2 regions of the Roseovarius sp. PS-C2 genome follow, and region 2 is predicted to be linked to the other one. Evidence: riboswitches for the same ligand, from Rfam matches in the RefSeq annotation. Region 2 holds a riboswitch; the other holds the start of a gene.
What was found. Region 2 has a riboswitch for cobalamin ahead of KPG71_RS13915 (CbtB domain-containing protein). Riboswitches for the same ligand answer to the same signal wherever they lie in the genome.

Region 1 (16,023 bases), on a different contig from region 2:
TGGTTGTCGTAAACCCCTGTGCCGTCGAGACCTATCTCGACGCTGATGTCGGTTTCGGCGGTCTTGCGTGTGATCGTGGCGCTGCGCATGCGATGTGCCTCTTGCTGATATGCCGCGCCCTTATAGGCGGGTGCGCGGGCCGCGCCAAGAGGCGGCGCAGCGAATGCGCGCGACTGCATCGCCTGTGTCACAAGCGGTTACGGCAACCGGTTGGGGGAAGAGAAATTGGAGCGGGTGATGAGATTCGAACTCACGACATTTACCTTGGCAAGGTAACGCTCTACCCCTGAGCTACACCCGCGTCCTTGGGTAGGGCGGGATGTATAAATTCTTGGCGGTGGCTGCAAGAGCAAATTTCGGGAAAAGTGAGAAAAAAGTGAACGACGGCCGGATACGGGGCGATCCTCGTCATCCGAAGCGCAGGGCCAGTTCGACATAAACAAGGGCCGAAGACAGCAGCAAGACACCCAAAAGCACCAGTTTGCGGGCAGGCGGGCGCCGGCGGGGGCAGGAGGGCGGGCGGTGAACAGGGTGTGACACGCTAGGTGCTCCTGAACTGAGGATCGGGATTGCAAGCGGATACTCGTGACGCACAACTTATGGTAGAGGCTGGTAAAGGTCCGGGCAAGCGAGTCAGCGATCCGGGCGGCAAGTTGCCGGTTTGCCGCCTGAACATGTGCGAAAAATTGCCGGTGCGGGCCGGGTCAGGAATATGTGCGGGCCTCGGCGCGGGGCAGGTCGAAGTCCTCTGTATGCACGACCACGCCATCGGGGCCGATCAAAAGCAGGCCATAGGCGCCCGGTTCGTCCACCGACAGGTGGGGGCTTTGATCGCCGAGGATCAGGGGCATCTGGTGGCAGGGGCTTTTGAAGACGGCATTGGGAATGCCGCCCGCCGCGCCCTGCATCGTGCGGTGGATATGGCCCGAGACGATCTGTGCGACCGGTCCGTGGCTGTGCAGCGTGTCGATCAGCGCGTCGCTGTTGCGCAGGCCGATCCGGTCCATCCCGCCGAATCCGGTGCGAAAGGCCGGGTGATGGGTGAACACCACGGTTGCGCGGCCCTGCGCCCCGGCCAGCGCGTCGGCCAGCCATGACAGGCGGGAGGGGCAGAGATAGCCGCTGTGCAGGTCCGGGGCCTGTTCGTCCAGCGTGTCCAGCAGGATCAGGCGGGCGTGGTCAAGGTCCTGAATTTGCTGGATGAATCCGTCCCCGGTGCGCGGCGTTTCGGGGAAGGCGGCGGCAAAGGGCGCGCGGCGGTCGTGATTGCCGAGCATCAGGCTGACGGGCAGGGGGCAATCGGCCAGAAGGGCACGCAGGCGGGCATATTCGGCGCCCTTGCCATGATGGGTCAGATCGCCGGTGATGACGATGCGCGCGGCGTCGGGGTGGTAGTGCAGGGCATGGGCCAACCCCTGAGCGAAGCGCGCCGAAGGGTCCAGCCCGATGATCGTTTCGCCCTCGGGGAGGATATGGAGATCGGTGAAGACGATGATTTTCTGCATGAGAGTCGCCGCGTTGTTGCCGGGGGCAGGGTAGGGGATTTCGGGCGGTTTGAAAGAGGGATGCACGAATCGGGGGCAAGTCCCTGGTTAAGAGGGAAAAAACCCGGTCTGTAACGTATCGGTATCACGTCGGTATCGCGTCGGTGTCTTTTGCCGCAGCCCTGCGGGTTAACGGGGCGTGCGGTGCGTTTTGTACGTTTTGGGCGTCAGTTTCGTACGCACCAGTGTGGGCATGGGGAGTGTGGGAAGGGGTGGATTGTACCTTTGCCCGGCACGCAAGGTCGGTTTCGGTTTCACCCTCCCATCGGAAAGGCCCGAAAGAAAAAAGGCCCCGGAGCATCCTCCGGGGCCCTTTGGCGTTATTCGAATTCGACGAGCAGGTCCTTGGCGTCGATCTGGCCGCCGGGTTGGACGTGGACGGCCTTGACGGTGGCGTCGCGTTCGGCGTGGATGCCGGTTTCCATCTTCATCGCCTCGATGGTCAGCAGCATGTCGCCTTCCTTGACGGTCTGGCCCGCGCTGACGGTGACGCTGGCGACGACGCCGGGCATTGGCGCGCCGACATGGGCGGGGTTGCCCTGTTCGGCCTTGGGCCGGGCGGCGGTGGTGGATTTCACCAGGCGGTTGGGCACCCGGATCACGCGGGGCTGGCCGTTGAGTTCGAAGAACACCTTGACCTCGCCGTTCTCGTCGGTTTCGCCCACGGCCTGCAGGCGGATTTCGAGGATCTTGCCGGGGTCGATCTCGGCGCTGATTTCCTCGCCCGGTTCCATGCCGTAGAAGAAGGTGCGCGTGGGCAGGGTGCGCACCGGGCCATAGTTGCGGTGGCGGCCCATGTAATCGAGGAACACCTTGGGATACATCAGGTAGCCGTTGAGGTCTTCGCTATCGACGGCCTTGCCTTCGAGCTGGCCGACAAGGTCGGCGCGCGCCGTGTCCAGATCGACCGGCGCAAGATGCTTGCCGGGGCGTTCGGTGTTGGGCTTTTCGTCCTTCAGGACCTTTTGCACGATGCCATCGGGGAAGCCGCCCGGCGGCTGGCCGAGATTGCCGCGCATCATGTCGATGACCGAATCGGGGAAGGCCACATCGGTATCGGGGTCTTCCACCTGTTCGCGGGTCAGGCCCTGGGAGACCATCATCAGAGCCATGTCGCCCACCACCTTGGAGGACGGCGTGACCTTGACGATGTCGCCGAACATCTGGTTCACGTCGGCATAGGTTTTCGCCACCTCGGGCCATTTTTCCTCGAGCCCCAGGCTGCGGGCCTGCGCCTTGAGGTTGGTGAACTGCCCGCCGGGCATTTCGTGCAGGTAGACCTCGGAGGCCGGCGCGGCGAGGCCGGATTCGAAGGCGACATATTGCGCGCGGACATGTTCCCAGTAGTTCGAGATTTCGCGGATGCGCTCGATGCTGAGGCCGGTGTCGCGTTCGGTGTGCATCAGGGCCTCGACGATGGAGCCGAGGCAGGGCTGCGAGGTGCCGCCCGAGAACGCGTCCATCGCCGCGTCCACGGCATCGACGCCCGCATCGCTTGCCGCCAGAATGGTGCCGCCCGCGATGCCGCTGGTGTCATGGGTGTGGAAATGCACGGGGATCGTCAGCTCGTCCTTGAGGGCCTTGACCAGCGCCCGCGCGGCGGCGGGTTTCAGCAGGCCCGCCATGTCCTTGAGGCCGAGGATATGCGCGCCTGCGGCTTCCAGCTCTTTGGCCATCGAGACATAGTATTTCAGGTCGTACTTGGCGCGGTCCGGGTCGAGGATGTCGCCGGTATAGCAGATCGTGCCTTCGCAGATCTTGCCTGTGTCGATCACCGCGTCCATCGCGACGCGCATGTTTTCCACCCAGTTGAGGCTGTCGAACACGCGGAACACGTCGACGCCGGTTTCGGCGGCCTGACGGACGAATTCCTGCACCACGTTGTCGGGGTAGTTGGTGTAGCCCACGCCGTTGGAGGCGCGCAGCAGCATCTGCGTCAGAAGGTTGGGCATGGCGGCGCGCAGGTCGCGCAGGCGCTGCCAGGGGCATTCCTGAAGGAAGCGGTAGGCCACGTCGAAGGTGGCCCCGCCCCAGCATTCGACGGAGAAGAGTTGCGGCAGGTTGGCGGCATAGGCCGGGGCGGCCCTGACCATGTCGATCGAGCGCATCCGCGTGGCCAGAAGCGACTGATGCCCGTCGCGCATGGTGGTGTCGGTCAGCAGAAGCCGGTTCTGCCCGAGCATCCAGTCGGCCACGGCCTTGGCGCCCTTTTCGTCCAGCAGGGTCCTGGTGCCGGGGGCGGGATCGCCGATCAGGCGCGGCGGGCGCGGGGGCTTGGCATCGGCGGCGGGTTTCGCGCGACCGGTGGTTTCGGGGTGCCCGTTCACGGTGATGTCGGCGATATAGGTCAGAACCTTGGTGCCGCGGTCGCGCCGCTTGGCGAACTGGAACAGTTCGGGGGTCTCGTCGATGAATTTGGTGGTGTATTCGTTGCCGAGAAACGTCGGGTGTTTCAGCAGGTTTTCCACGAAGGCGATGTTGGTGGAGACACCGCGAATACGGAATTCGCGCAGGGCGCGGTCCATCCGGGCGATGGCGGCCTCGGGGGTTTGCGCATGGGCCGTGACCTTGGTCAGCAGGCTGTCGTAATAGCGCGTGATCACCCCGCCCGCATAGGCCGTGCCGCCATCGAGGCGAATGCCCATGCCGGTGGCCGAGCGATAGGCGGTGATGCGGCCGTAATCGGGGATGAAGTTGTTGAGCGGGTCTTCGGTGGTGATCCGGGTTTGCAGGGCGTGGCCGTTCAGGGCGATGGCGTCCTGGCTGGCCTTGCCGGTGGCCTCCTGGATGGTCCTGCCTTCGGCGATCCTGATCTGCGCCTGCACGATGTCGATGCCGGTCACTTCCTCGGTGACGGTGTGTTCGACCTGCACGCGGGGGTTCACCTCGATGAAGTAGAACTGGCCGGAGTCCATATCCATCAGGAATTCGACCGTGCCCGCGCATTCGTAGTTCACGTGCTTGCAGATCTTGTAGCCCAGTTCGCAGATCTCGGCGCGCTGGAGGTCGCTCAGATACGGGGCGGGGGCGCGTTCGACGACCTTCTGGTTGCGGCGCTGCACGGTGCAGTCGCGCTCGAACAGGTGATACATGTTGCCGTGCTTGTCGCCGAGGATCTGCACCTCGACATGGCGGGCGCGGGTGATCATCTTTTCGAGATAGCCCTCGCCGTTGCCAAAGGCGGCCTCGGCCTCGCGGCGGCCTTCCATGACCTTTTCGGGCAGTTCATCGGCGTTCTGGATCGGGCGCATCCCGCGCCCGCCGCCGCCCCAGGAGGCCTTGAGCATCAGCGGATAGCCGATTTCGCCCGCTTCCTTGCGGATGGCCTCCATGTCGTCGCCCAGAACTTCGGTGGCGGGGATCACCGGCACACCGGCCGCGATGGCGACCTTGCGTGCGCTGGCCTTGTCGCCGAGGGCGCGCATGGTTTCGGCCCTGGGGCCGATGAAGGCGATGCCGTTGGCCACGCAGGCATCGACGAAATCGGGGTTTTCCGACAGCAGCCCGTAGCCGGGATGGATCGCGTCGGCGCCGCTTTCCCTGGCGACGCGGATGATCTCGTCGATCGACAGGTAGGCGGCCACGGGGCCGAGCCCCTCGCCGATGCGATAGGCCTCGTCAGCCTTGAACCGATGCAGGCCCAGTTTGTCTTCTTCGGCGAAGACGGCGACGGTGCGTTTGCCCATCTCGTTCGCCGCCCGCATGATACGGATCGCGATCTCGCCGCGGTTTGCGATAAGGATCTTTTTGAAGTCGCTCACGGGCTTCAGCCCCCCTGTCTGTCGCATGTTGTCTGGCCGGCGCGTGCGATGCGCGGTTGCTGCGGTGCAGCGCCGGTGCGGCCAGTTTGTAGGAATTGTGAAAGGTTTGCGCAATGCCGCTGCGACGTCTTTCACCGTAACGCGACATTTCCCGCCCGAACGGGTAGCCGCGCCACCCTGCCGGGCAGAGAGTGTTATATGTTTTGTTTCAAGGGTTTGGCGTTTTTCTGGCTATTAGGGTGCCGCGTGGCGGGTGTATAGGTTTCCTATGGGGCGGGAATCATCCTGCCGCGTGCCCCGGACAGGGCGGACAGGCCGAGCTGGCCCATGTTGGCCTGAAGGTCGAGCGAGAGGATGTCGCACAGATGGGCCGGGCCATCGGCCCCGAGCGCCCCGAGCGCATAGTGCCAGGGCCGCCCCATCATCACGAAATCCGCCCCGAGCGCGATGGCGCGCAGGATGTCGAGCCCGCCCTCGAACCCGCCGTCGATCAGCACGGGTTTCGAGGTGGCGGCGCGGATGGCGGGCAGCACCTCGATCGTGGCGGGGGCGGCGTCGAACTGTCGCCCGGCATGGTTGGAAATCCAGACCGCATCGACGCCCTCGGCCTCGAGCCGTTCGGCATCGCGCGCTTCCATGACGCCCTTGACGATCATCGGCCCGTCCCATGCCTCGCGCAGCCAGCGCAGGTAATCCCAGTCCGGCGCGGTGCGCAGCAGGTAGCCCGCGTGTTTGGTCGAGGGCAGGCCGCTGACATTCCCGGCATATTCGTCGATCAGTTTCATCCGGGGCATGCCGCGCTGCGCGATGCCGAGCGCCCAGGCCGGGCGGCACGCGACCTGCGCCATCAGGCGGGGCGTCAGCTTTGGCGGGGTGGTCAGGCCTGAACGCACCTGCCGTTCACGACGGCTGGGCACCGGGACGTCGACCGTCAGGACCAGCACGCCAAAGCCCGCATCGCGTGCCTTTTGCAGCATGTCCTTGCGAATGTCGGGATCGCGGGGCGGATACATCTGGAACCAGGCGTGGTCGCCGAGCGTGCCCTTGAGATCGGCAGGCGTCTGCGTGGCGACGGTGGACAGGCAATAGGGAATGCCCGCCTGTGCCGCGGCGCGTGCCAGCAGGTGTTCGGCCCCCGGCCAGATCATGCCCGACATGCCAAGCGGCGCGATGCCGAAGGGCAGCGGCAGGGTGTGGCCGAACAGCTGCGCCGACAGGTCGGGCGCGACCTCACCATGCAGGGCCGAGGGCATCAGCAGAACCTCGTCCAGTTTGCGGCGGTTGCGGGCGGTCGTGGCCTCGGACCCTGTGCCGCTGTCGAGATATTCCCAGACGAAATGCGGGATGCGGCGGCGGGCGCGGGCGCGCAGGTCGCCGAGCGCGGGGTATCGGGAATGCAGATCCATGACGCGACTGTAAGCGCGTCCCCGGTATTGTCCAGTGCCGGGACGGAGAGGCGCAAGGCCTTGGAACAATCCCTGAACATTCTCTTTAACTCGAATTTAACCCGCGCTATCCTGAGCGGCATGAGCAGTTATGACGAATCCGACGCCTTCGACGGCGCCAGCCTGTCCGCGCGCGCCCTGGCGGCGCGGCCGATGCCCTATCTCGACGATCTCAACCCCGAGCAGCGCGCGGCGGTCGAGGCGCTGGATGGCCCCGTGTTGATGCTGGCCGGGGCGGGGACCGGGAAGACCAAGGCGCTGACCACCCGTATCGTGCATCTGCTGAACACCGGTTCGGCCCGTCCGAACGAGATTCTGGCGGTGACATTCACCAACAAGGCGGCGCGCGAGATGAAAGAGCGCGTGGGCCGGATGCTGGGCGAGGCGGTGGAGGGAATGCCGTGGCTGGGCACGTTCCATTCGATCTGCGTGAAACTGCTGCGCCGCCATGCGGAACTGGTCGATCTGAAATCGAACTTCACCATTCTGGACACCGACGATCAGGTTCGCCTGCTCAAGCAGTTGATTCAGGCGGCTGGCATTGACGACAAACGCTGGCCTGCGCGGCAATTGGCGGGGGTGATCGACAACTGGAAAAACCGTGCGTGGACACCGGATACGGTGCCTGCCGGCGAGGCATCGGCGTTCGATGGCAAGGCCCCGGCGCTGTATCGGCAATACCAGACCCGCCTGCGTGAGCTGAACGCGGTGGATTTCGGTGACTTGCTGTTGCATGTGGTCACGATTTTCCAGCAGCACGCGGATGTGCTGGCGCAGTATCAGCGCTGGTTCCGTTATATTCTGGTGGACGAGTATCAGGATACCAACGTCGCGCAGTATCTTTGGCTGCGGCTGCTGGCGGGGGGGCACAGGAATATCTGCTGCGTGGGGGACGACGATCAGTCGATCTATGGCTGGCGCGGGGCCGAGGTGGGCAACATCCTGCGCTTCGAGAAGGATTTTCCCGGCGCCACGGTGATCCGGCTGGAGCAGAATTACCGCTCGACCCCGCATATTCTGGCGGCTGCGGGGGGCGTGATCGCGGCCAACAAGGGGCGGCTTGGCAAGGAGTTGTGGACCGACGCGCCCGAGGGCGAAAAGGTGCGCCTGATCGGCCATTGGGACGGCGAGGAAGAGGCCCGTTGGATCGGTGAAGAGATCGAGGCGATGCAGCGCGGCACACGCGGGATGCGGCCCATCGGGCTGGACGAGATGGCGATTCTGGTGCGCGCCAGCCACCAGATGCGCGCCTTCGAGGATCGGTTCCTGACCATCGGCTTGCCCTATCGGGTGATTGGTGGGCCGCGGTTTTACGAGCGGATGGAGATTCGCGACGCCATGGCCTATTTCCGGCTGGTGGTCAGCCCTGCAGACGATCTGGCCTTCGAGCGGATCGTGAACACGCCCAAGCGCGGGCTTGGCGACAAGGCGCAGCAGACGATCCAGCGAATCGCGCGGGAGAATGGCGTGTCGTTGCTGAATGGCGCGGCCCTGGCGGTGGAGCAGGGTGCGATCAAGGGCAAGGGCGCGCAGGCGCTCGGCAAGCTGGTGGTGGACCTGTCACGCTGGGGCCGGATGACGGGCGATGCGGACCTCAGCCATGTGGAGCTGGCCGAGATCATCCTAGATGAATCCGGCTACACGGAGATGTGGCAGAACGACAAGACGCCCGAGGCTCCGGGGCGTCTGGAGAACCTCAAGGAACTGGTGAAGGCGCTGGAGCAGTTCGAGAACCTTGGCGGGTTTCTGGAGCATGTCAGCCTGATCATGGACAACGAAAGCGACGAGCAGGGCGAGAAGGTGTCGATCATGACCCTGCACGCCGCCAAGGGGCTGGAATTTCCCGCCGTGTTCCTGCCGGGGTGGGAGGATGGGCTGTTTCCCTCGCAGCGCTCGATGGACGAAAGCGGGCTGAAAGGTATCGAGGAAGAGCGGCGGCTGGCCTATGTGGGCATCACGCGGGCCGAGGAACTTTGCACGATTTCCTTTGCCGGGAACCGCCGGGTCTATGGGCAGTGGCAATCGCAATTGCCCTCGCGCTTTATCGACGAATTGCCCGAGGCGCATGTCGAGGTGTTGACCCCGCCGGGGCTGTATGGCGGGGACTATGGCGCGGCGGCGGGCGGTGCGGCGCAAAGCGGGCTGGAGCAGCGCGTGGCCGAGGCCAATGTCTATAATTCGCCGGGGTGGCGGCGGTTGCAGGAACGTGCCGCCGAGCGGCCCGCCAGCCAGCCGCGCGGGGCGAAATCCAGCGTGATCGACGCGCAGGCCGTCAGCGCTCATACGGTGGGCGAGCGGGTGTTTCACCAGAAATTCGGTTATGGCGCGATCATCGGAATCGAGGGCGACAAGCTGGAGATCGATTTTGAAAAGGCGGGCGTCAAGAAAGTGGTGGCGCGATTCGTCATGGGCACGGACGACGTGCCGTTCTGATCCCGTTCTCACAAGCCGCGCGGAATATTTCGAAACGGACGAGGGTTGCGGCGTGTCGGTGGCCGGCCGGAAATGGCGTTTTCACAGCTTGCGCGACTCGGCGTTCCGGGGCACTCTCAAACTCCGAGGTGCCCGCATAATGCGGGAGAATTGGGAAGCCGGTGAAACTCCGGCGCTGCCCCCGCAACGGTAAGGATGGGGGATGCGGCACAAGGCCACTGGACGCGTGAACAGGTCCGGGAAGGCGCTGCATCCGATCTCTCCAAGCCCGGAAACCAGCCTTGGACAACGTCAAGCTGCGGAGGGCGGTGCGGACGGGGGAAACCGGCGTCCGGTTTCGTTTCGTTCACATGGTCCTTTGCCCCAGATCGGCCCGGGGTGTGGCCGAAGGAGTGAACGAAATGAGTGCAGGCCGCATTCTGAGCGGATTGGAAACCAGCGACGCAACCGGGGCCGAGGCCGAGGCGGTGGCGCGCATGGGATTTCTGGAATGGGTTTTCGCCGAACCGGACGCGGTGACCGCACGGGCGGCGCAGGTCGCACTGGACTGTCCGGAGGCGCGCAATGCGGTCAGCCCGGCGGCGCAGGCCTTTGTCGGGTTTCTGAAACAGGCCGGAAGCGGTGGCGCGGCGCGCCCGGTGCGCCGCAGGCGGCGGGCGCTGGCCCTGCATTAACCCCCTATTGGTCGCAATCCGCACCAGTCGGCGATGAACAGGGCGATCACCTCGGTGCAGCGTTGCATCGAGGCGAGATTCACCTTTTCGTCAAAGCCGTGGATGCTGTCGGCTTCGGGGCCGTAACACAGGCTGGGGATGCCGTGGTAGAGCCCGTAAAACCGCGTGTCGGTCAGGGCTGTCCATGACTGATCCTCGGGTTTGGCCTGCCCTGTGGCGGCGGCATGGGCGCGGGCCAGCGCGGCCTCGGGGGCGTCGGCGTTTTCGAGCGCGTAACCATCGGCCATGAACCCCGTCCATTCGATTTCGGGCGGGGTGTCGCGCAGGAAGGGGTGGGCGGCGGCGGCTTTTTCGACGGTATCGACGATTTGCGCGCGGCGCGCCTCCACGTCATCGCCGGGCAGCAGGCCCATGCGGCAATCCACGTCGCACCAGGCGGGCAGGCTGGAGGTCCAGTCGCCGCCCCGGATCATACCGGCGTTGAAATTCAGCGGGTGCGTGACTTCGCGGTAATGCGGGTGATTGGCGGCTTCGGCATTCCAGTCGTTCTCCATGTCCTGAAGCGCGTTGATGAGGTGCATCGCGGCGGTGATCGCACTGGAACCGGTGCCGGCATAGGCCACATGGGCGGGCCGTCCGCGCACCTTGAGGCGGAACCAGATCGCGCCGACCTGCGCGCGCACCAGCCCGAGACCGGTGGGTTCGGGGATGAAGGCGCAATCGGCGCGATAGCCGCGCGCGAGGGTGGACAGCGCGCCGAGGCCCGAGCTTTCCTCTTCGACGACCGATTGGTAATGCACCCGGCCCGCCGGGGCATGGCCCGCCCGGCGCAGGGCATCGACGGCGAACAGCGCCGCGACCTTACCCGCCTTCATGTCGCCCGCGCCGCGCCCATACATCCAGCCATCGCGGATTTGCGGATCATAGGGCGGCGTTGCCCACATTTCATGCGGGCCTTCGGGCACGACATCGAGATGGCCTTGCAGTATCAGAGAGCGCCCGCCGCCGGTGCCGGGGTCGAGTGTGCCGACCACCGAGCGGATATGCGTGACCTCGCCGTTGCAATCGCAAAATCCCGGCTGGTCCCGCAGTGCGGCTGTCGGAACGCTCCAGTCATCCACGTCCCAATCGCGCTCCTTCAGGGCCTTGGCCATGAAGTCGAGCGCGGGGTCTTCCTGTCCGCGTGTGCTGGGGATGCGGGTGAAATCGGCCAGAAATTCGGTTTGCCGCTCAAAACCATCGGCGACGGCGTCGATGATGGCCTGACGGATCGAAGGGGTGTCGGCGGAAAGGGTCATGTTTGCTGTCCCGTGCTGTTCACCGGGATACGAGCAGGTTGGGCCACTCTCCGTCAAGTGTCTGGCACAAAAAGAAAACGGCGGCGCCAGGGAGGAGGAGAGGCGCCGCCGTTCCATCTTACGAGCGGCCCAGGGAGGAGGAGAGGGCCTATCGCAATCTTTTGGGTCTGGATGTGACCCGGGTCTTTAGGGCGGCGGCTCCTAAGGGAGGAGGAGGGGAGCCGCCGCCATTGACAGGTGCTTCAGGGAGGAGGAGAGAAGCACCTGAACTCGAAAAATCTTTAGTTCTGAATGCCGTATACGGCTTCCAGTGCGGCGGAGCGCAGGCCCGAGCGGTGCAGGCCGAGATCGGCCAGCGAACGGTCGTCGAGGTTCTGCAACTCGTTCAGAGTGGCGCGATAGATGCGGTAGTCGGAAAAGCGTTGCATCAGGTGATGCAGAGCGGCACTGATTTCCAGTCCGAGGCCGGTTTCCGTTGCGCGGGTGTAGTTTGCGAAAGTCATCGTCTTGCGTCCGAATTTAAGTGGTGAACACCGTTTGGGTGTGTGTGTGTCTTGCTGTTGACCTCAAGATACGCCGATGCTGCGTGTGCACAATACCCCGCGTGATCAATGCTGCTATGCAGAAAATGCATAAGAAAGGCTGACCTAAGGTTAAGCGATCATTCGATAATTTTGGCGGTTGGCGAACGCCCATATGCGCAAGGCCGATCCGTGCGCCGTTCTGTTGAGCGGAGCGCACAGAGCGCAGGCGGTTTCGGGACGATTGCGGGAAATCGGCCACCGGACGGCTGTGGCATTTCGATCACACTGCCATGCGGCAACTGCGAAAGGATGTGCGAATCGATGGGCCTGCCCGGACCGAATCCGGCGTTATGCGACGCTCAGCCGGGGGACAGCGGGTCTTCGACAACGGCAAGGCCCAGTTGCCGGGCGGACTTAAGCGACAGGATGCCCGAATCGAGCCCCTGCGGCGCCTGAAACGCGCGTATGGCGGCGCGGGTGCGGGGCTCCATGCGGCCCGTGACCGGGCCACGGTAGTGACCCCGCACCTTGAGCGCCCGTTGCAGCGAGGCGATGAAATCGGGGGTCAGTTCGCGGGGGCAGGGGGTTTGAAACCACGTCACCTTGCGTTCGCGCAGGATCGCCTGACGGGTTTCCGTTTTGTAGATCGCGGGTTGGAGCACCGTGCCGTCGTCGAGAACCTGCGCCGGTTGCAGCAGGACCTGCCGGGTCTCGGTCTCGATCACGGCGGGGGCGGTCTCCTTGCCCCAACAGGTGCCGGGGGGCGCACCCGGAGGAGCCTCTTGCAGGGTTTGCACGATCTCGGGGTCATTCATCGCCGACGGCACGTCCGGGTTGCAGGCCATCAGCAAGCCACAGGCCAGCAAGGCGGGAAAGGCGGTGCGGGAGATCATGCTCGGGCCTCGGAGGCGTTGTTTTGCAATACCCTAGCGGTTTTGGGCCCGGCAGGAAAGCCGGGCTGTGCGGTGCGCGTTGGGGAACAAAGTGAGAATATGCGGATTTTGTCGCATCTCTTTTCCCGAAAGGTCGCAAATGGGGCTGGTCTGGCGGGGTCGGCTTGTCTAGGTAACGGGCGTGTCTGCCACATCAAGGGAGAACAGGAGTTCATGGCGAAGATCACCTATATCGAGCATAACGGGACCGAACATGTGGTCGATGTGGCCAATGGCCTGACCGTGATGGAAGGCGCGCGTGACAACAATATTCCCGGCATCGAGGCGGATTGCGGCGGTGCCTGCGCCTGTTCGACCTGCCATGTCTATGTCGATCCGGCCTGGGTGGATAAGCTGCCCGCCAAGGACGACATGGAAGAGGACATGCTGGATTTCGCCTATGAGCCCGATCCCGAACGCTCGCGCCTGACCTGCCAGCTCAAGGTTACCGATGCGCTGGACGGGCTGATCGTCCGGATGCCCGAGAAACAGATCTGAACGATGCGGACGGGGCCAGCGATTGCAGGCCTTGCCGCGCTGTTCGTCAGTGCCGCCACCCCGCTTGCCGCGCAGGATGTGACCAAGCCGCGCGGATCGGGCCGGGGATGTATCCATACAGAGGGACCGCCCGGAAGCTCCGTCGCGCGATCGGCGCAGCGGCCCGTTGCGCTTGCGTGGTTCGCCGGGCGCAGCACGGCCTATGATCACGGGGTTCTGGGCGATAGCGTCGAGGCGACGGCGCTATATGTCGGGATCGTGCCGCCGGGCCAGGGCAAGGCGGCGTTTTGTGATTCCGTATCTGCCGGGCCCGACAGGGTTTTCGAAGACACGAGCCCAAGGCTGGCGGACCTCGATGGCGACGGGCGCAACGAGGTGATCGTCGTCGCCTCGCATGTCCGCTATGGGGCGCGACTTGAAATCTATGGCTATCGTGCGCCGGGGCGGGATTTCACCCTGCTGGCCCATACGCCGTATATCGGACAGGCCCATCGTTGGCTGGCCCCGGTGGGCGCGGCCGATCTGGATGGCGACGGGACGATCGAGATCGCCTATATCGACCGTCCGCATTTGGCGAAAACCCTGCGCATCTGGCGCTATGACGATGGGGCTCTCGTTCCCGTGGCAGAGCGAGCCGGGTTCACCAATCACAAGATCGGCTGGGATTTCATTCCCGGCGGGATTCGGGAATGCGGGTCGCGCGCCGAAATGATCGTGGCCTCGGGCGACTGGTCGAGGGTCATGGGCGTCGGGCTGACGCAGGGCAGGGTCATCGCGCGCGATCTCGGTCCTTATACCGGACCGGACAGCATGAGCGCCGCACAATCCTGCCGCTGATCTTCACCGTTCCGGAAATACTCCGGGGGTGCGGGGGTTGGCCCCCGCGATATACATGCGTCAGCTCAGGTAATAGTTGTCGGGCTTCACGGGCGGCGGGGCCTCGACCCCCAGATGCGGGGCCATGCTGATTTCGATCGTGCGGCACATGGCGTCCAGCGGCAGGCCGTTCACCGTTTCCCCGAAGGGATGGGCCAGTTCCTCGGTCACTTCGGCCAGACCGAAGAACACATAGGCGACCATGCAGACGAAAAGCGGTGTCATCCAGCCGGCGGTGTCCATAAGCGCGAAAGGCAGCAGCAGGCAATAAAGATAGGTCGTGCGGAACACCAGCAAGGAATAGACATAGGGCAGCGGGGTGGTTGCGATCCGCTCGCATCCGGCCTGCGCCAGGGCGATGTTGGCCATCCGTTCGCCAAGCGCCCTGAGGCCGAATCCGTCGATTTCGCCCTTGGCCCTGGCGGCCTGCAATTCATGGGTCATTCTGTTCAGCACGCCACAAGGCGGGTGCGGCGTGTCGCTGAAGGTCTCGGCGGACCAGTCATTCACGCGGCTGTGGTCGCTGAGACCGCGCAATTGGATGCGGTGGTGATGGATAAAGGCCAGTGCCAGCCGTTGGATGCGCTCGCGCCGGGCCGGGTTTTCGATGAACAGTTCGGTTTCGCGGGGCAATGCGCGCATGTCGGCCACCAGCTGCCCCCATAATCGGCGGCCTTCCCACCAGCGTTCGTAGGCGGCGTTGTTGCGAAAGCCGAGGAACAGCGAAAGCGCGACACCGAATACGGCGAATGCCGCAGGGCTGGTATGAACGAGGGTGAAAACATGCTGATCTATTGCGACCAGCCCCGCCGCGATCAGGGACATGCCCAGAATGCGGGGCAGGATGGCAGGCAGGACCGAGCCGCGCAGCGCAAACAGCAACTGCATGATGCCCGGTTTGTCACGCAGGATCATCCAAGCGCGCGCCAGCCAATGTCACGGCGGCAGAATCCTTCGGGCCAGTCGATCCGGTCGACCATGGCATAGGCGCGGTCGCGGGCCTGTTCCAGCGACGCCCCGCGTGCGGTGACGTTCAGCACCCGACCGCCCGAGGCCAGGATCTGCCCGTCCTTTTCGGATGTTCCGGCGTGAAAGACCATGTGAAAGCTGTCCTCGGCGCAATTGTCCAGCCCCTTGATCACGCTGCTCTTTTCATAGGCGCCGGGATAGCCCCTGGCGGCCATCACAATGGTCATGGCATGATCGTTGGCCCAGTTGACCCGTGTTTCGGCCAGCCGCCCTTCGGCGGCGGCCTGCATCAGGTCCAGCGCCTGCGCGCCGAGGCGCATCATCAGCACCTGGCATTCCGGATCGCCGAAGCGCACGTTGTATTCCACCAGACGGGGCTGGCCGTTTTCGATCATCAGCCCGGCATAAAGCACCCCCTGATAGGGCGTGCCGCGCCGGGCCATTTCGGCCAGCGTGGGTTTGACGATTTCATCGAGCGCCTTTTGCGCGATCTCGTCGGTCAGAACCGGGGCGGGGGAATAGGCCCCCATGCCGCCGGTATTGGGGCCGGTGTCGCCCTCGCCGACGCGCTTGTGGTCCTGTGCGGTGCCGATGGGCAGGGCGGATTCACCGTCGCAGAGCACGAAAAAGCTGGCCTCTTCGCCGGTCATGAATTCTTCGATCACCACCTCGGCGCCTGCCGCGCCGAACTCGCCGCCGAACATGTCGTCGATGGCGGCGAGCGCCTGATCTTCGGTTTCGGCCACGATCACGCCCTTGCCGGCGGCCAGCCCGTCGGCCTTGACGACGATGGGCGCGCCCTGTGATTTGACATAGGCTTTGGCGGCTTCGGCATCGGTGAAATGGGCATAGGCCGCCGTGGGGGCGTTTGCCGCATCGCAGATGGCCTTGGTGAAGCTTTTCGAGGCTTCCAGTTCCGCTGCTGCCTGCGACGGGCCGAACACCAGCAGCCCGGCATCGCGCAGCCGGTCGCTGACGCCTGCGGCCAGAGGGGCCTCGGGGCCGACGATGACGAAGTCGATGGCGTTGGCCTCGCAGAAATTGACCACAGCCGCGCCGTTTTCCACAT
Region 2 (16,023 bases):
ATCTGTTTTACGACTATCCCGAATATTACAACCTGTTCTCGCGCATCACCGCCGATGCGGGCGTGCGCAAGGTGTATCACACCAACCGCAAACTTCTGAGCAGCTATCGCGGTGCGGACGGGATCAAGACCGGGTACACCCGCGCCGCCGGGTTCAACCTTGTCGCCAGTGCCGACCGCAACGGCGAGCGGATCATCGCAACGGTATTCGGCGGTCGCTCGACTGCGTCGCGCAACGCCAGGGTCGCCGAATTGCTGGATATGGGTTTCAAACGTGCGCCGCGCCGGGTCGCGCTGCATAGACCGGCCCGCCCGCCCTATATGGGCAAGGTCGGCGGGAGTGAGGGAACGCCGGGCGGATATGGCAAGAAGATACGCCTGGTCGCGGCTGCCGCCGTCAAGCAGAGCCTGCGCCCGCAGGCCCGCCGCGTGGCCGAGGAACCGGCACCGGTTGTCATAGCGGCGAAGGCCGATATCGAACAGGCGATCATGGCCGCGCAGGAGGCCGATGTCGATGTCGCGGTCAAAACCGTCGCCGTCGCCCCTGCTGCCAGGACCGAGGCCAAGGGCGCAACACGCGCGCCCCTGCCCAAGATCAACCCCGAGCCACGGCCCGAGGATCTGGTTCTGGCGCGGCTGGAAGAACCCACGGAAGACCCGATACAAGAGGTCGTCACGCGCGTGTCCACCTCGGGCGGGCGCAACTGGGGGATCAATGTGGGCCGCTATCCCAGCCAGTACAAGGCGCGCAAGATCCTGCTGAAAACGGCGCTGAACGAGATGACCACGCTGGATGGCAGCCTGCGCAAGGTCGTCAAGCGCCCCACCGGATTTGACGCCAATTTCATGGGAATGACGCGCGAAACCGCCGACCTGGCCTGTCGCCGTCTTCAGGCCAAGCAGGTCACCTGTTTCATGATCGAACCCGGTGGCGGGGCGTAACGCCGCCTCCTGCCGGGATCAACCCGACCGCCCGTAATGTTCGACCATCGCCGCCAGATCGTCTGGCGGCGTATCGCTTTGCACGAAGGCGCAGGCATTGGCGTTGAGCGCAAAGATCGACCCGTCCGAGAAGAACGAGGTATTGGTCACGAAGATCACCTGCGTCTCCGGGTGGCGATAGCTGGCAAGGTCCGCGACGGCGAGCGCGCTGCCTTCCTCCAGAATGACGTTCAGGATGATCACGTCGAACCGCTGAGCCGACAGCGCCGCAGCAGCGCCGGGCTGGCCATGTTCCAGCCGAACCTCCATGCCCTGCCGCTCAAGGTGGCGTTGCCACAGGCGGCCAAGCTCGGGCGCGGCTTCGACAATCAGAACCTTCATCTATTCCCTCTGCCGCAGCATATTGGAAACCGCCGTCCGGTTTAATCCTGTTCACTGTACCCTTAATTTGACTCAAGGATTAAGAAAATCTTAACCGCCTTCCGGGCGAGGTAGCAATCGGCCAATGACCGCTTGTCTTGCGCCCCGAATCCCGGTTCAAAGGCGGCCAGCGATCAGGAGACCCTCAAGATGACCACTTGGATCACGGTATGCGATACCTGCAAAGGGGAAGATTGGGACGCAAATACCCATGACCGCCCGCATGGTGAAGACATGGCCGAACTGGTGGAACAGCACGCGGACGGGCGGAACGTGAAAACGCGGCGCGTGTCCTGCCTGATGGGCTGCACCCATGGCTGCAACGTGGCGATCCAGGCCGAGGGCAAGCTGGCCTATACGCTCGGACGTTTCAGCCCGGATGCCGAGTCTGCCGCGGCCATCGTGGACTATGCGGAACTGCACGCCGACAGCGACACGGGACAGGTGCCCTACCGGCAATGGCCGCAAGGGGTGAAGGGGCATTTCGTCACCCGCCATCCGCCCCTGCCTAGGAGCGGAGACTGAACCGGTGAGCGGCGCTCGGGATCATGGTGGCGGACTGGATGACGCCGTGGCGCGCCATGGCGGCACGCGCGATGCGTGGATCGACCTGTCCACCGGCATCAACCCGGTGCCCTACCCCCTCCCCGCCTTGCCAGCCGAAGCCTGGACCGCCCTGCCCGACCGCGCCGCACAACAGGCGTTGGAAGATGCCGCGCGGCGGTTCTGGAACGTGCCGGACGGTGCGGCGGTGCTGGCCGCGCCCGGCGCATCGAGCCTGATCGCCCGCCTTCCGGGGCTGGCGCGGGCGGGGCGCGTACATATTCCCGGCCCCACCTATAACGAACACGCCGCAGCCTTTGCCGCGCATGGCTGGAATATGAGCGCGGACAGCCCGGATGCGACGGTGATCGTCCACCCCAACAATCCCACGGGCGCATGGCATGACAGGCTGACACCGGGCGCGTCGCTGACCGTCATCGACGAAAGCTTTGCCGATGTCGCCTCCGACCGTTCGCTTGTCGCCCGCGCGGCGCGGCCCGGTGTCATTGTGCTGAAGAGTTTCGGCAAGTTCTGGGGGCTGGCCGGGGTGAGGCTGGGCTTTGCCATTGCCGCCCCCGACACGATTGCACGGCTGGCCGGGATGCTGGGGCCGTGGCCGGTATCGGGACCGGCGCTGGAGATCGGGCGCATGGCGCTGAACGATACCGGATGGGCCGAAGACACCCGCACCCGCCTCACCGCCGATGCCGCGCGTCTGGACTCCCTGATGACGCGGGCAGGCGCCACCGTCGAAGGGGGATGCCCGCTGTTTCGTCTTTATCGCACCGAGGACGCGCAGGGCTGGCAGGACCGGTTGGCGAAACACCACATCTGGAGCCGCGTCTTTCCCTATTCCCCGGAATGGCTCAGGCTGGGTCTGCCTGCCCCGGATCAGTGGGCGCGACTGGAGGCTGCGCTATGACCACGGCAACCGTTCTGATCTGCGCCATGCTGCTGGACGCCCTATTGGGTGAACCGCGTTGGCTGTGGAACCGGGTGCCGCATCCGGCGGTTCTGATCGGGCGCGCAATTGACTGGCTGGAAGAGCGGCTGAACATCGGGGCTGCACGGCGTGTCAAGGGGATCGCTGCAATGGCTCTGCTGGGGTGCGGTGCAGTGCTTGCGGGGCTGATCCTGAGCCTGTTCGGCTGGCCGGTTGCGGTGATCGTGGTCGCCGTTTTGCTGGCGCAACGCTCTCTTGTGGATCATGTGCGCGCCGTTGCCGATGGGTTGCGCCTGTCAACTGGTGAGGCGCGGCGCGCCGTGGGGATGATCGTGGGGCGCGATACGCGAGAAATGAACGACGCCGATATCGCCCGCGCCGCGATCGAATCCGCCGCCGAAAACCTGAGCGACGGGGTGATTGCCCCGGCCTTCTGGTTTCTGGTGGCGGGGCTGCCGGGGCTGCTCTTGTACAAGGTCACGAACACTGCGGATTCGATGATCGGCTATCGCAACGAACGCTTCGCGGCCTTCGGGTGGGCGGCGGCGCGGCTGGACGATGTGCTGAACGTGGTCCCCGCACGCCTGACCGCGGCACTGATCGCGCTCACCCATTGGGGGCTGCGTGAGTGGCGGGCAATCATGGCCGATGCACGCCAGCACCGGTCGCCCAACGCGGGCTGGCCCGAAGCGGCCATGGCCCGCGCCCTGAACGTGGCGCTGTCGGGGCCGCGATCCTATGACGGAACCCTGAAGCATTTCCCGTGGGTGCATCGCTTTGGGCGCATGGATATCGGCGCGGGGCAGGTCGAAGCGGCCTGTGCCGCCCTCTGGCGGGCATGGGGGGCGGCCTTGGCCGGTGTCGTCGTACTGGCACTGATCGGCTGTGCGGTTTAACCCAGTATCAGCCACAGTGCCGCCCCGGCCAGCGCCAGCCCGAACCCGGCATTGAGCCTGCGCGCCTGATCCTCCCGGTCGAACGCACGGGCAAGCCGGACACCCGCCGCCGTCCATATGGTGAAAGCCAATAGATTGTTGAGCGTGAACAGCGTGGTGATCCAGATCACCGACATCACCGGCCCGCCCGGTGCGCCCGGCAGGAACTGCGAGAACATCAGCGCGATGATCATGTAAGCCTTGGGGTTGAGAACCAGCAACAACACACCGCCCCCCGCCCCAAGAGGCCGGGCCTCGGGCGTGGCCCCGATGCGGCCCGCGCGCAGGAACCCCCAGGCCAGATAGAGCAACCACGCCACACCTGCCCATTGCAGCCCCATCATCATGCCGGGGAGCCGGCTCAGACCGGTGGCGAACCCATAACCGATGGCCAGCGTCACCAGCCATGTCGCGGCATGGTACCCGGCGCTGGCCGGAACCGTGCGCAACATGCCGAACCGCGCGCCATTGGCGGCAAAGACCATGTTGCCGGGTCCGGGGCTGTAGGCCAGCGGGAACAGGAAAATCAGCAACGTCAGGGTCCAGTCGATCATCATAGCCTCGGGCGGTAGTATGCGAGAGCGTCAGAATGCCCGCGAAGCGTGGCGCAGGGCGACCCGGATCGTGCGCTTTCGGATTGCGGGACGATCCAATAGGCTGCCTCGTGAATCGATCCGACACGAAGGTACGCCAATGCGCCTGTTGCCCCTTTTTCTTGCCCTTTGCCTTGCAGGGCCTGCCAGCGCCCAAACCTGTGGCGGCAATTTCGGCGGATTTGTCGATGCGTTGCGACAAGAGGCCATCGCACGGGGCCATGCCCCCGACAGCGTGACACGGTTTTTCGCGCCCGTGCGGCACGATCCCGCCGTCATCAAGGCCGACCGCAGGCAGGGTGTATTCCAGATGCCCTTCGTCGATTTCGCCCGCCGCCTGATCAGCGCGAACCGCATGCAGAAGGGCCGGCAACTGGCGCAGCAGTACGATGCGACCTTCGAGCGGATCGAACGCGAGTACGGCATCAGCCGCGGTGTCCTGCTGGCTTTCTGGGCGTTCGAAACCGATTACGGCGCGGTTCAGGGGGATTTCAACACGCTGAACGCACTGGTCACGCTGTCGCATGATTGCCGTCGCCCCGAATTGTTCCGCCCGCAGATTTTTGCCGCGCTGGAACTGTTCGAAAAGGGGGATTTCAGCCCGGCCAAAACCACAGGGGCGTGGGCCGGTGAAATCGGCATGGTGCAGATGCTGCCGCGCGACATTCTGGACAACGGGGTGGATGGCGATGGCGACGGGCATGTGAACCTGAAAACATCGGCCCCCGATGCGCTGATGTCGGGCGCAAAGATGCTGAGCGAGCTTGGCTGGCGTCCGAACGAACCCTGGCTGCAGGAGGTGACGCTGCCGCAAGGGATGGACTGGGCGCAAACCGGGCTGCGCACTGTGAAACCTGCCTCGGACTGGGCGGGGATGGGGGTGCAGGCCCGACACGGACAGATCGCAAGCGACCTGCCCGCCAGCCTGTTGCTGCCGCAGGGGCGCAACGGCCCGGCTTTTCTGGCCTATCCGAATTTCCGAGTCTATTTCGAATGGAACCAGAGTTTCGTCTACGTCCTGACCGCCGCCTATTTCGCCAACCGTCTGGAGGGTGCGCCGGTGTTCAATGCGGGCACTCCCGCGCAAGGGTTGTCGGATGCGCAGATGAAGGATTTGCAGCGCAAGCTGGCCGCGCGGGGCTATGACGTGGGCGAGATCGACGGAATCCTCGGTGCGGGCACCCGCGCCGCCGTGCAGGACATCCAGCAGGAACTGGGGCTGCCTTCCGACGCATGGCCGACACGGGATTTGCTGAACAGGCTTTGAGGGTCGGGCGGATCAGTTTCCTGAGGTCGCCAGCAATTGCTGAGCGCGGTCATGGCCCAGCTTCCAGGCCAGAATCTCGGCCCTGGGGTGCCAGGTGTAGCGATGATCGTCGCGTGTCGGGGACCAGAACAACACACCCCCCTCGCGCCAGGGGTCCAGTACGATCCCGTCATACAGGGTATCGCCACCGCGGCTGATGATCACGGTGCTGTGTTCCAGCAGAATCGGATTCTTGGCGTTGGCGATGGCGCGATGCAGGTCCAGCGTCTGGAAGTCCTCTTGTTTCAGGCGGGTTTCCATGTCCTTGGCCCAGTGCCAGCACAGGCCGCGAGGTTTGACGCCCATATTGACCTTGGTGTTATGGATGATCGGCGGATCGGTGATCTGATATTCCAATGCCAGCCGGTGCGTATGTTCATAAGAAATACGCGCGGCGCGGTGCGCTTCTTCCGGATCGACCTCGGGGCCGAGGGCAAGGATCGCCTGTTCGAGCCGCGCCACATCCTGCGCGGTGCCGGGCAGCGGCGGGCCATCGGGGCGCGGCGTTCCGCAGGCGGCGAGGGCCACAAGGCCGAGAAAAGCAAAAAAGCGCAAGAAAAGCGGCATCGGTGGCATCGTCCTGAACGGGTAACACTGCGTCATCCCAAAGAGCTATCGGGCGCATCAGCGGATGTCGAGACAGCCCGGCGAGAACCCGCGCGGATGTGATGGGAAGGAAACAGCGGCGTTAACCACGATACGCGCGGTATTCTTTACTTTTTGGCAAGGATTACGCATCATGCTGAGCATATCGGAAGTTCTGTCAGTTTTTCCACTGAACAGTTGACCCGGCAGAGGTGCTTCTCTGCCGGGTCTTTCCTTGTCAGGGCGTCATCGCCCTATCCAAAGCCGGATGACGGCAATCACCAGCGTTCCCGCTGCAATCGCGACCATCCATTTTCGGAAGTTCCTTTCGGTCAGTCTGACCACCTCCTTCCGCTGCGAAGGTTCACAGCGAATTGAACATCGGCCCCGGCGCTGAAGGAAAGGTTAAATTGTACGAAAAACTCAGAGTGATCAGGCCACCATCGCCTCGGCCTTCTTGAGATCGACCGACACCAGCTGACTGACGCCCTGCTCGGCCATGGTGACGCCGAACAGGCGATCCATGCGGCTCATGGTGACGGCATGGTGGGTAATGATCAGGAAGCGGGTTTCGGTGCGGCGGCACATTTCGTCCAGCATATCGCAGAACCGGCCCACATTGGCATCGTCAAGTGGCGCATCGACCTCGTCGAGCACACAGATCGGCGCGGGGTTAGCCAGGAACACCGCAAAGATCAGGGCAAGCGCCGTCAGCGTCTGCTCACCACCCGACAGCAGGGACAAGGTGGCCAGTTTCTTGCCCGGCGGCTGACACATGATTTCGAGCCCGGCATCGAGTGGATCGTCGCTTTCGACCATGACGAGATTGGCCTCGCCGCCGCCGAAGAGATGGGTGAACAGCATGGCGAAGTTGGAATTCACCTGCTCAAATGCGGTCAGCAGGCGTTCGCGCCCCTCGCGGTTCAGGCTGGCGATCCCGTTGCGCAATTCACGGATCGCCCCTTCGAGATCGGCTTTTTCGGTAACCAGCGAGTCATGCTCTTCCTGTACCTCACGGGCGTCTTCCTCGGCGCGCAGGTTGACCGCGCCAAGCGCATCACGCTGCCGTTTCAGGCGGTTCACGTCGGCCTCGATCGCCTCTGAGGCCGGCATCTTTTCGGGATCGGCCTGCAGCTGCTCCAGAAGGTTCTCGGGCGTGGTCTCCTGATCGTCCGCGATGCGCTCGGCGGCATAGGCCTGAGCCTCGCGGGCGGCATCGGCGCGGGCTTCGGACCGGGCGCGGGCTTCGCGCGCCTCGGACGCGGTGCGCTCGGCATCGCGCTCGGCGGCCACGGCTTCGCGCGCAGCCCCTTCGCCAGAGGACAGAGCATCGGCAGCCTCGGCCCGACGGGCCTCGGCCTTGTCGATTTCCGAACTCAATTCGGCGCGCTTGGCGGCGATTTCCTCGGGGGCGGCGTTGGCCTCGGCCAGTTCGTCCTCGGAGGCGGCCTTGCGTTCGGCCAGTTCGGCGCTGCGCTTTTCGGCGGTTTCCAGACGGTGCCGCCAGCCGCTGATCTCCTTGGTGACCTCTTGCGCGCGCCGGGTGCGGGCCTCGCCCTCGCGGCGCAATTCGTCATGTCCCGACCGTCGGGCCATCATGGTCATCCGCGCGGCTTCGACCGTCATCTTGACATCTTCGACCTCGGCGCGCGCGGCATCGAGATCACCCAGATCCTGCACGCCCTTTTCGGCCTCGGCCAGTTGCTGGCGGGCGGCAAGCGCCTCTTCCTCGTGGCGGGTGACGGCAAGCCCCATCGATTCCAGCTTGGATTGCGCCAGATTGCGGTCGGCCTCGGCCCGGCTGAGGGCGCGGTTGGCCTGATTGAGATCGGTATCCGCGGCGCGGCGCGCTTCGCGGGCCTGCTTGTCGGCCTCGGCCAGGTCCGCCAGTTTCGCACGCAGGGTTTCATGGGCATGTGACGCCCCCTCGGCCCGCGCCGTGGCATGGGCCAGTTCCTGCTTGAGCTCTTCGAGCCGGTTCAATTGTTGCAGGCGCAACGCGGCGGCCGATGGCGCATCCTCGGCCCAGGCCCTGTATCCGTCCCACCGCCACAGATCGCCCTCGCGGGTGACGAGGCGCTGACCGGGCTTGAGCAAGGGTTGCAGGCGCGGGCCATCCTCGGCCTCGACCAGACCGATCTGGGACATGCGCCGCGCCAGCACTTCGGGAACCGAAACGTGATTGGTCAGCGCGGTCACGCCTTCGGGCAGGGTTTGTGCGGCCTGATACCCCGGCAGAACCATCCAGCCCGAGGGGCCGTCCTCGTCCACTTCGGGAGCGCGCAGATCGTCAGCCAGTGCCGCGCCGAGCGCCTTTTCAAAGCCCTGCTCGACCTGCAAACGATCAAGGATCTGCCCGCCTTCGGCGGTGTCACGATCCACCAGCCGCGCCAATGCAGTCACCTCGGCGGACAGGGCGTTGACCTCGCCTTCGGCTTCGGAGCGTTCGGCGCGCGCGGTTGTTTCGCGCGCCTGTGTTTCGGCGCGGGCGGCTTCAGCGGCGTTCAGCGTTTCCTCGGCGGCCTCGGCAGCCTTGAGCGCGGCGGTTTCGGCGCTCTGTGCAGCCTCGTAATCCTGCCCGGCGCGCGCCAGCGCATCCCTGGCGGATTGCGCCGCACTGCGGGCGCGCTCGGCCTCGGCCTCGCTTTTATGGAGGGTCTTGCGACTGTCCTCCAGAAATCGCTGCGCCGATTGATGCCGTGCTGCAAGACGCGCGACATCCTCGGTCAACTGGCTGAGATCGGTTTCGCGATCCTGCAACACCTGCGCCGCCTCGTGCGAGGCTTCGGCAGCCGCGGCCAGCTTGTCGGACTGTCCCTCGCTGGCCTTGGCCAGTTCGCGGGCCTCCCACTCGAGGCGCTCGATGGTTTCGCCCGCATCCCGGTTCAGGCCCGATTCACGGTCGATATCTCGGCCCAACTGTTCGATCCGGCTGTGCAGGGTTTCGATCCGCGCGCGGGCGTTTTGCTCCTGCTCGTTCAGGGTATCACGCTGCACCTGAAGGCGTTGCAGGATGGCAGCGGCAATCGCCTCTTCCTCGCGCAGGGGCGGCAGGGCATCCTCGGCCCTGGCGCAGGCCTTGGCGGCTTCGCGTGCTGCGGATTCGGCCTGCGCCGCAGCGGTGGTACGATCGCGCAGCTCTTCGTCGGCGCGGGCACGGGCAGAATCCGCTTCTTTCCAGCGACGATAGAGCAACAACCCCTCGGCCTGCCGCAACTCTTCGCCGATAGCGCGATAGCGGGCGGCCTGCCGGGCCTGCCGGGCCAGTTGCGCCAGTTGCCCGGCCAGTTGTTCGATCACGTCATCGACGCGGGTCAGGTTCTGCTCGGCGCCTTTCAGTTTCAGTTCGGCCTCGTGCCGACGCTGATAGAGGCCCGAGATCCCGGCGGCCTCTTCCAGAATGCGGCGGCGGGCCTTGGGCTTGGCGTTGATCAGTTCCGAAATCTGCCCCTGCCGGACCAGCGCGGGCGAATGCGCCCCGGTCGAGGCGTCGGCAAAGAGCATCTGCACGTCACGTGCGCGCACATCCTTGCCGTTGACCTTGTAGGCACTACCCACGTCACGGGTGATCCGCCGCACGACATCGAGAACGTCGCTGTCGTTGAAGCCGGACGGCGCCAGACGGTCCGAGTTGTCGATCTGCAACGCCACTTCGGCAAAGTTGCGCGCCGGGCGCGAGGCGGCGCCGGCAAAGATCACGTCTTCCATCCCGCCGCCGCGCATGGCGGTGGGGCGGTTTTCCCCCATGACCCAACGCAGCGCTTCCAGCAGGTTCGACTTGCCACAGCCATTCGGCCCCACCACCCCGGTCAGACCGTGCGCGATATGCAGGTCCGTCGGGTCGACGAAGCTTTTAAAGCCGGTCAGTCTTAGCTTGGAGAACTGCAAGGGCACCTCGGGCGTGTGATTCCGTCGTTCTGAAAATGTGACGGGGTGCCGGGGCGTCTGTCAACGGCAAACCCCACGATATGGGGACACAGAGGGACTTATCCACAAGATATATGCGAAATTCGGCCATTCCTTGCCTTTCATCGGCCTTGCCCGGACCAGGTTGACGAGGCCGGTGCAGGTGTCGCCCCTTCTTCCCCGCCATGGCGCAGACGGGCGGCAGGCCGTCGGAATCGACCTTGACGGGTTCGAGTCCTCCGGGCAGATTGGTGGGGCAATGGTTCCCATATGAGCGCAAAGCGTTCCGGGAAGAATTGGGAATGACGTGACAGCGGACCCAAACAGGGCGCTTAACCGTCAGCCGCCCCCGCGACTGTAAGCGGAGAGCCACTGCCACAATGCCACTGGGGGTAACACCTTGGGAAGGCGGCAGCACGGCGACGACCCGCAAGCCAGGAGACCAGCCATCGCATGGACCTAACCCGCCGCCTCGGGTGAGAGGCGAAGAAGGAGAAAAGACAATGACCGCACTGGTTCAATCCGCTGCAAAATCTTCCGTTCTGCCGTTCGTGACCGCCATGATACTGGGCCTCGGCATCATCACGATCGCCGGGCACGTTCAGGCCTCGACCCTGCACGATGCCGCCCATGACGTGCGCCACGCCACCGGCTTTCCCTGCCACTGAACCATGTTTCAGAAAATTCTGGCCAGCGCGTTGCTCGCTGGATTCTGCGCGGGGCTGAGTGCGGCCGCGTTGCAGTTTTTTTTCGTGCAGCCGGTTCTGCTCCATGCAGAGCTATATGAAGGTGGCGATCTGATTCATTTCGGCGCCGACGCGGTAAGCGCCAATCCTGAACTGCCGGGGTTCGACCCTGTGCGCGACGGTCTGAGCATTCTGTTCACGGCGCTCATCTACGTGGGTTACGCGCTGTTGCTGATCGCCGCGATGGGACTTGCAGAGGCACGGGGCGTTGCCATCACGGCACGCACCGGGATTCTCTGGGGGCTTGCGGGATTCGTCGCAATCCACTTTGCACCGGCAATTTCGCTGCCGCCCGAAGTGCCGGGCGTGGCGGCTGCCGATGTGGCGCTACGCCAGATCTGGTGGTGGAGCACCGTAGCGGCAACGGCCTGCGCGCTTGCGCTGATCGCGTTCGGCAAGGGCTGGCTGATGTGGAGCACGGCGGCCATCCTGCTGCTGGCGCCGCATGTCATCGGCGCACCGCATCCGGGTGAGTTCTCGGGCCCGGTTCCGCCGGAGATCGCCGCGCTCCTTGCTGCGCGTGCCCTTGGCATCGGATTTTTCGCCTGGGCACTGCTTGGGTTGTTCGCCGGTTACTTCTGGCAACGCGAAGAACAGGCGTCGGCCTGATCCTCTAACCGGCCCCGGCGGATATCCGTCGGGGCCCCATAAACGAGTTTTCTTATGCCTCGGACCTTTGTCTTCCTGCTGATCGGCCTGTTTTTCGGAACCGGTTTCGGCTTTCTTCTTGCGGCGGGCACCGGGGTGCAGCTCGAAGGTCATCATCATGGTGACGACGTGCACGATCATGCCGCGCATGATCATGGCCAGGGCGATATGAACGGTCACGATCATTCCCGTATGGTCGAAGCGGGCACCCCTGTCCCGACGCTCAGGATCGCCTTGCATCCCGATGGAACCCAAAGCCGCAACCTGCATATCGAGGTGACCGGGTTTGCCTTCGATCCCGAAGGCGTCAACGGCCCGCACGTACCGGGGAAAGGACACGCGCATGTCTATGTGGATGGCATCAAGGTCGCGCGCGCCTATGGTCCCTGGATGCAGCTTCAGGCCTTGCCTGTAGGCCCCCATGACATACGTGTCGCGCTATATACCAACGACCATTCCCAACTGGTCAGCAACGGCGAACCGATCGAGGCCACAGCGCAGGTGGTGATCGAATGATGACCTATGCCGGCACCCGGCCCACGAGGCAAGATCGCAAGCGTCCCGCATCGCGGGCGTCTTCGATCCAGCCATCGGCACAATCGGCATACATGGCCGCAAAGGCCAGTGTATCGTCCAGGTCAATCGCGGGGTCGATATCGGCGAAAAGATACGTGGCCTTGCCCGGTGCCGCAAAGGCCACCGAGAGGGGCCGAGCGCAATTCGACATGCAGGCATGGTCCTGCACCTCGAACGCCAGACCCCGTTGCGCCAGCGCAACGCGCAGCCGGGCGGCAAAGCCCTTGCCGTCCATCCCCTCGCATGTTGAACAAACCACGATCCGGTGCATATGCGCCGTCCTTTCACGGGTGCCCTAGGCCAAGGCCACCCTGCTGACAAGCCCTTCTGAGGAGTTGACCAGATGCCCGCAAAAATACCCGCAACCGTCGTCACCGGATTTCTGGGTGCCGGAAAAACCACGCTGATCCGTCACATGCTGGAAAACGCGAATGGCAAGCGCATCGCGCTGATCATCAACGAATTCGGTGATCTGGGCGTGGATGGCGGCATTCTCAAGGGCTGCGGCATCGAGGGCTGCGCCGAGGACGACGTGATGGAATTGTCCAACGGGTGTATCTGCTGCACGGTGGCCGAGGATTTCATCCCCACCATGCAAAAACTACTGGAGCGCGCAGATGCTCCCGATCACATCGTGATCGAAACCTCGGGGCTGGCTTTGCCCCAACCTCTGGTGCGCGCCTTCAACTGGCCCGAGATTTCCACCCGTGTCACCGTGGACGGGGTGATCACGGTGGTGGATGGCAAGGCCGTGACCGAAGGCCGGTTCGCCCATGACATCGCCGCGGTGGATGCCCAGCGCGCGCAGGACGAGAACCTCGATCACGAAACGCCCCTGTCCGAACTGTTCGCCGATCAGGTGGCCTGCGCCGACATGATCGTGGTGAACAAGGCCGATTTGTTGGGTGAGGACGAGGCCACGACCCTTGTCGCGCAATTGCGCGATGACAGCCGCGATGGCGTGCAGGTGGTCAAATCGACCATGGGCGCGTTGCCTGTCGATGTGTTGCTTGGGCAGGGCATAGGTGCCGAAACGGATATGGACGCCCGTCACGAGCTGCATCACCATCATCATGACGATGAGGAGGACGACCACCACCATGATCACGATCACGACGAGTTTGAATCCTTCGTGGTCACCCGCCCCGAGATCAGTGACCCGGCAACCTTTGCCGAGCAGGTTGCCGAAGTGATCCGCGCACACGATATCCTGCGCCTGAAGGGGTTTGCCGCCGTCGCGGGCAAGCCGATGCGCCTGACCCTGCAAGCCGTGGGTCCGCGCGTCGACAGCTATTTCGACCGCCCGTTCGGCACAGACCCGAGGGAAACCCGGCTGGTGGTCATCGGGCAATCGGGGCTGGACCGGACCGCCATCGAACGGGCATTGTCTGCCTGACGGTTACTCTGTGACAGGCCGGGCGTTGTGCGCCCTGGCTCTTTTCCGGCGCAAACGCTCAATGACGCGCCACCGCCGCATGCGAAAGGCTGACTCCTCATGCACCTGCTTGCCGCCACTCCGGGACAGATCGACGACGGGCAAGAGCCCGTCGATCCTGGCCAGACCCCGGCGGATGTCGTGTTCGTCTCGGCTGCCGACACGGAACTGGCCGCGCTGTCCGGGGCGCGGGCCGAGATGGAGACGCCCCCGACGCTGCGGTTGACCAACCTGACCCATTTACAGCATCCGATGTCGGTCGACCTGCATCTGGACAATTGCGCGACGAAATCCCGGCTGGTGATCGCGCGGGTACTGGGCGGCGTCGGGTACTGGAAATACGGGGCCGAGCAGTACGCAGCACGGCTTCACGAGGCAGGCCTCCCGCTGGCACTATTGCCCGGCGACGACAAACCCGATGCGGAACTGCGCGGCCTGTCCACCGTGGACGATGCGGATTACGATGCGCTTTGGGCCTATCTGGTCGAAGGCGGCCCCGAGAATGCCATCAATTTCCTGTCTTACACCCGCGCGATGCTGGAGGGTGACGAAAAGCCCGCCGCTGCCAGCCCGCTGTTGCGTGCCGGGGTCTATTGGCCCGGAGCGGGCGTGGCCGATCTGTTGGCGGCGCAGGAGGCATGGAGAGATGGCGCGCCAGTCGTGCCGTTGGTTTTCTACCGGGCGTTGGTGCAAGGCGCGGGACTGAACCCGATCAACCGTCTGGTCAAGTCGCTGCTGCGCGCCGGTCTGAACCCCCTGCCCGTTTTTGTGGCCTCTCTGAAAGACCCGGTTTCGGTCGCGACGCTGGAGCATCTTTTTGGCGCTGCGCCGCCTTCGGTTATCCTGAACTGCACGTCTTTTGCAGTGGGATCGCCCCATACGGGCGATGACAGCCCCGACAACCCCCTGACCATGCCAGCCACCCAAGGGGCGCCGGTGTTCCAGGTGGTATTGGCCGGCTCTGGCGAAGAGGCCTGGGCCGACGGGCTGACCGGGCTTTCGGCCCGCGACATCGCGATGAACGTGGCCCTGCCCGAGGTCGATGGCCGGGTGCTGTCCCGCGCGGTCAGCTTCAAGGGCGAGGCGTTTTTCGACAATGCAACCGAGTGTCCCATCGCCACTTACCGTGCACAAGGCGACCGGGTGGAGTTCGTGGCCGAACTGGCAAAGACCTGGGCCACCCTGCGTGCCACGCCCGAAGACAAGCGCAAGGTTGCGTTGGTGCTGGCGAACTATCCCAACAAGGACGGGCGGCTGGCCAATGGCGTGGGGCTGGATACGCCTGCGGGAACGGTGCATGTGATGCGCTTGCTGCAAGAGGCCGGATATCGGGTGACCGACGCCCCCGAAGACAGCGATGCGCTGATGCAGGCGGTCATGGCCGGGCCGACCAACTGGCTGACCGACCGCGTTTGGCGGCGGGGCGGCGTGCAACTGTCGATGGCCGAATACCAGATCGAGTATGGCCAGTTGCCGTGGCGTTTGCGCGAGGCCATGGAAAGCCGGTGGGGTCCGCCCGAAGCGGACCCGTTCTATACCCCCGGCGAGGTGGATTGCGGCCATTTCGCCCTGTCGGTTCTGGAATTCGGCAATGTGGTCGTGGGCATCCAACCTGCGCGCGGCTATAATATCGACCCGTCCGACACCTACCATTCGCCCGACCTGGTCCCGCCCCATAATTACCTGGCCTTCTACATATGGCTGCGCCACCAGTTCCGTGCGCAGGCCATCGTGCATATGGGCAAGCACGGCAATCTCGAGTGGTTGCCGGGCAAGGCATTGGCCCTGTCAAAGGAGTGCTGGCCCGAGGCGGTGCTGGGACCGATGCCGCATATCTATCCGTTCATCGTCAACGATCCGGGCGAGGGCACGCAGGCCAAGCGCCGTGCGCAGGCCGTGATCATCGACCACCTGACCCCGCCCCTGACCCGCGCAGAAACCTATGGCCCGCTCAAGGATCTGGAGGCCTTGGTCGATGAGTATTACGAGGCGGCGGGCGTCGATCCGCGGCGCATCGACTATCTGCGCCGGGAAATCCTGTCGCTGAGTTCGGCCACGGGGCTGGACAAGGATGTCGGCCTGACCGGGGACGACGACGAAACCGATCTGGCCAAGCTGGATGCCTATCTGTGCGAGTTGAAGGAGGCGCAGATCCGCGACGGGTTGCATATACTCGGGCAGTCTCCGGAAGGCGAGCAAGAGCGGGATCTGGCCATCGCCCTGTTGCGCGTTCCGCGCGGCGAGGGCAAAGGCAGCGAGGCTTCGCTGATCCGGGCCTTGGCAGTGGATTGCGATGTATCCATCGACCCGCTTGATTGTGATATGGCCACCCCCTATGACGGCCCGCGTAATACGATCCTAGAGGGATTGGACGCCGGCCCTTGGCGCAGCAACGGCGACACGGTCGAGCGGCTGGAATTGCTGGCGCAACAGGCGTTCAACTGGG

Region 1: it holds a riboswitch for cobalamin, as region 2 does, so the genes downstream of both, KPG71_RS04920 (hypothetical protein) here and KPG71_RS13915 (CbtB domain-containing protein) in region 2, are expected to answer to the same signal.

The regions. Positions count from the first base shown of each region.
Region 1 is NZ_JAHKSQ010000002.1:304,890-320,912, forward strand. Features, by position in the region: gene hisB (imidazoleglycerol-phosphate dehydratase HisB) at 1-89, opposite strand, end outside; tRNA gene KPG71_RS04895 (tRNA-Gly) at 227-301, opposite strand; gene KPG71_RS19735 (hypothetical protein) at 409-540, opposite strand; gene KPG71_RS04900 (phosphodiesterase) at 705-1,505, opposite strand; gene KPG71_RS04905 (pyruvate carboxylase) at 1,865-5,305, opposite strand; gene KPG71_RS04910 (alpha-hydroxy acid oxidase) at 5,572-6,711, opposite strand; gene KPG71_RS04915 (ATP-dependent helicase) at 6,832-9,183, shown strand; cobalamin riboswitch at 9,293-9,482, shown strand; gene KPG71_RS04920 (hypothetical protein) at 9,585-9,857, shown strand; gene KPG71_RS04925 (ArgE/DapE family deacylase) at 9,854-11,155, opposite strand; gene KPG71_RS04930 (DUF1127 domain-containing protein) at 11,437-11,658, opposite strand; gene KPG71_RS04935 (peptidoglycan-binding protein) at 12,039-12,572, opposite strand; gene KPG71_RS04940 (2Fe-2S iron-sulfur cluster-binding protein) at 12,786-13,109, shown strand; gene KPG71_RS04945 (VCBS repeat-containing protein) at 13,113-13,946, shown strand; gene KPG71_RS04950 (bestrophin family protein) at 14,007-14,900, opposite strand; gene purD (phosphoribosylamine--glycine ligase) at 14,897-16,023, opposite strand, start outside.
Region 2 is NZ_JAHKSQ010000006.1:345,258-361,280, reverse strand. Features, by position in the region: gene KPG71_RS13960 (D-alanyl-D-alanine carboxypeptidase family protein) at 1-941, shown strand, start outside; gene KPG71_RS13955 (response regulator) at 960-1,322, opposite strand; gene KPG71_RS13950 (DUF1636 domain-containing protein) at 1,512-1,886, shown strand; gene cobD (threonine-phosphate decarboxylase CobD) at 1,891-2,826, shown strand; gene cbiB (adenosylcobinamide-phosphate synthase CbiB) at 2,823-3,743, shown strand; gene KPG71_RS13935 (LysE family translocator) at 3,740-4,336, opposite strand; gene KPG71_RS13930 (lytic murein transglycosylase) at 4,476-5,642, shown strand; gene KPG71_RS13925 (hypothetical protein) at 5,655-6,248, opposite strand; gene smc (chromosome segregation protein SMC) at 6,699-10,154, opposite strand; cobalamin riboswitch at 10,416-10,638, shown strand; gene KPG71_RS13915 (CbtB domain-containing protein) at 10,676-10,840, shown strand; gene KPG71_RS13910 (CbtA family protein) at 10,844-11,527, shown strand; gene KPG71_RS13905 (hypothetical protein) at 11,582-12,082, shown strand; gene KPG71_RS13900 (DUF1636 domain-containing protein) at 12,087-12,413, opposite strand; gene cobW (cobalamin biosynthesis protein CobW) at 12,486-13,538, shown strand; gene cobN (cobaltochelatase subunit CobN) at 13,638-16,023, shown strand, end outside.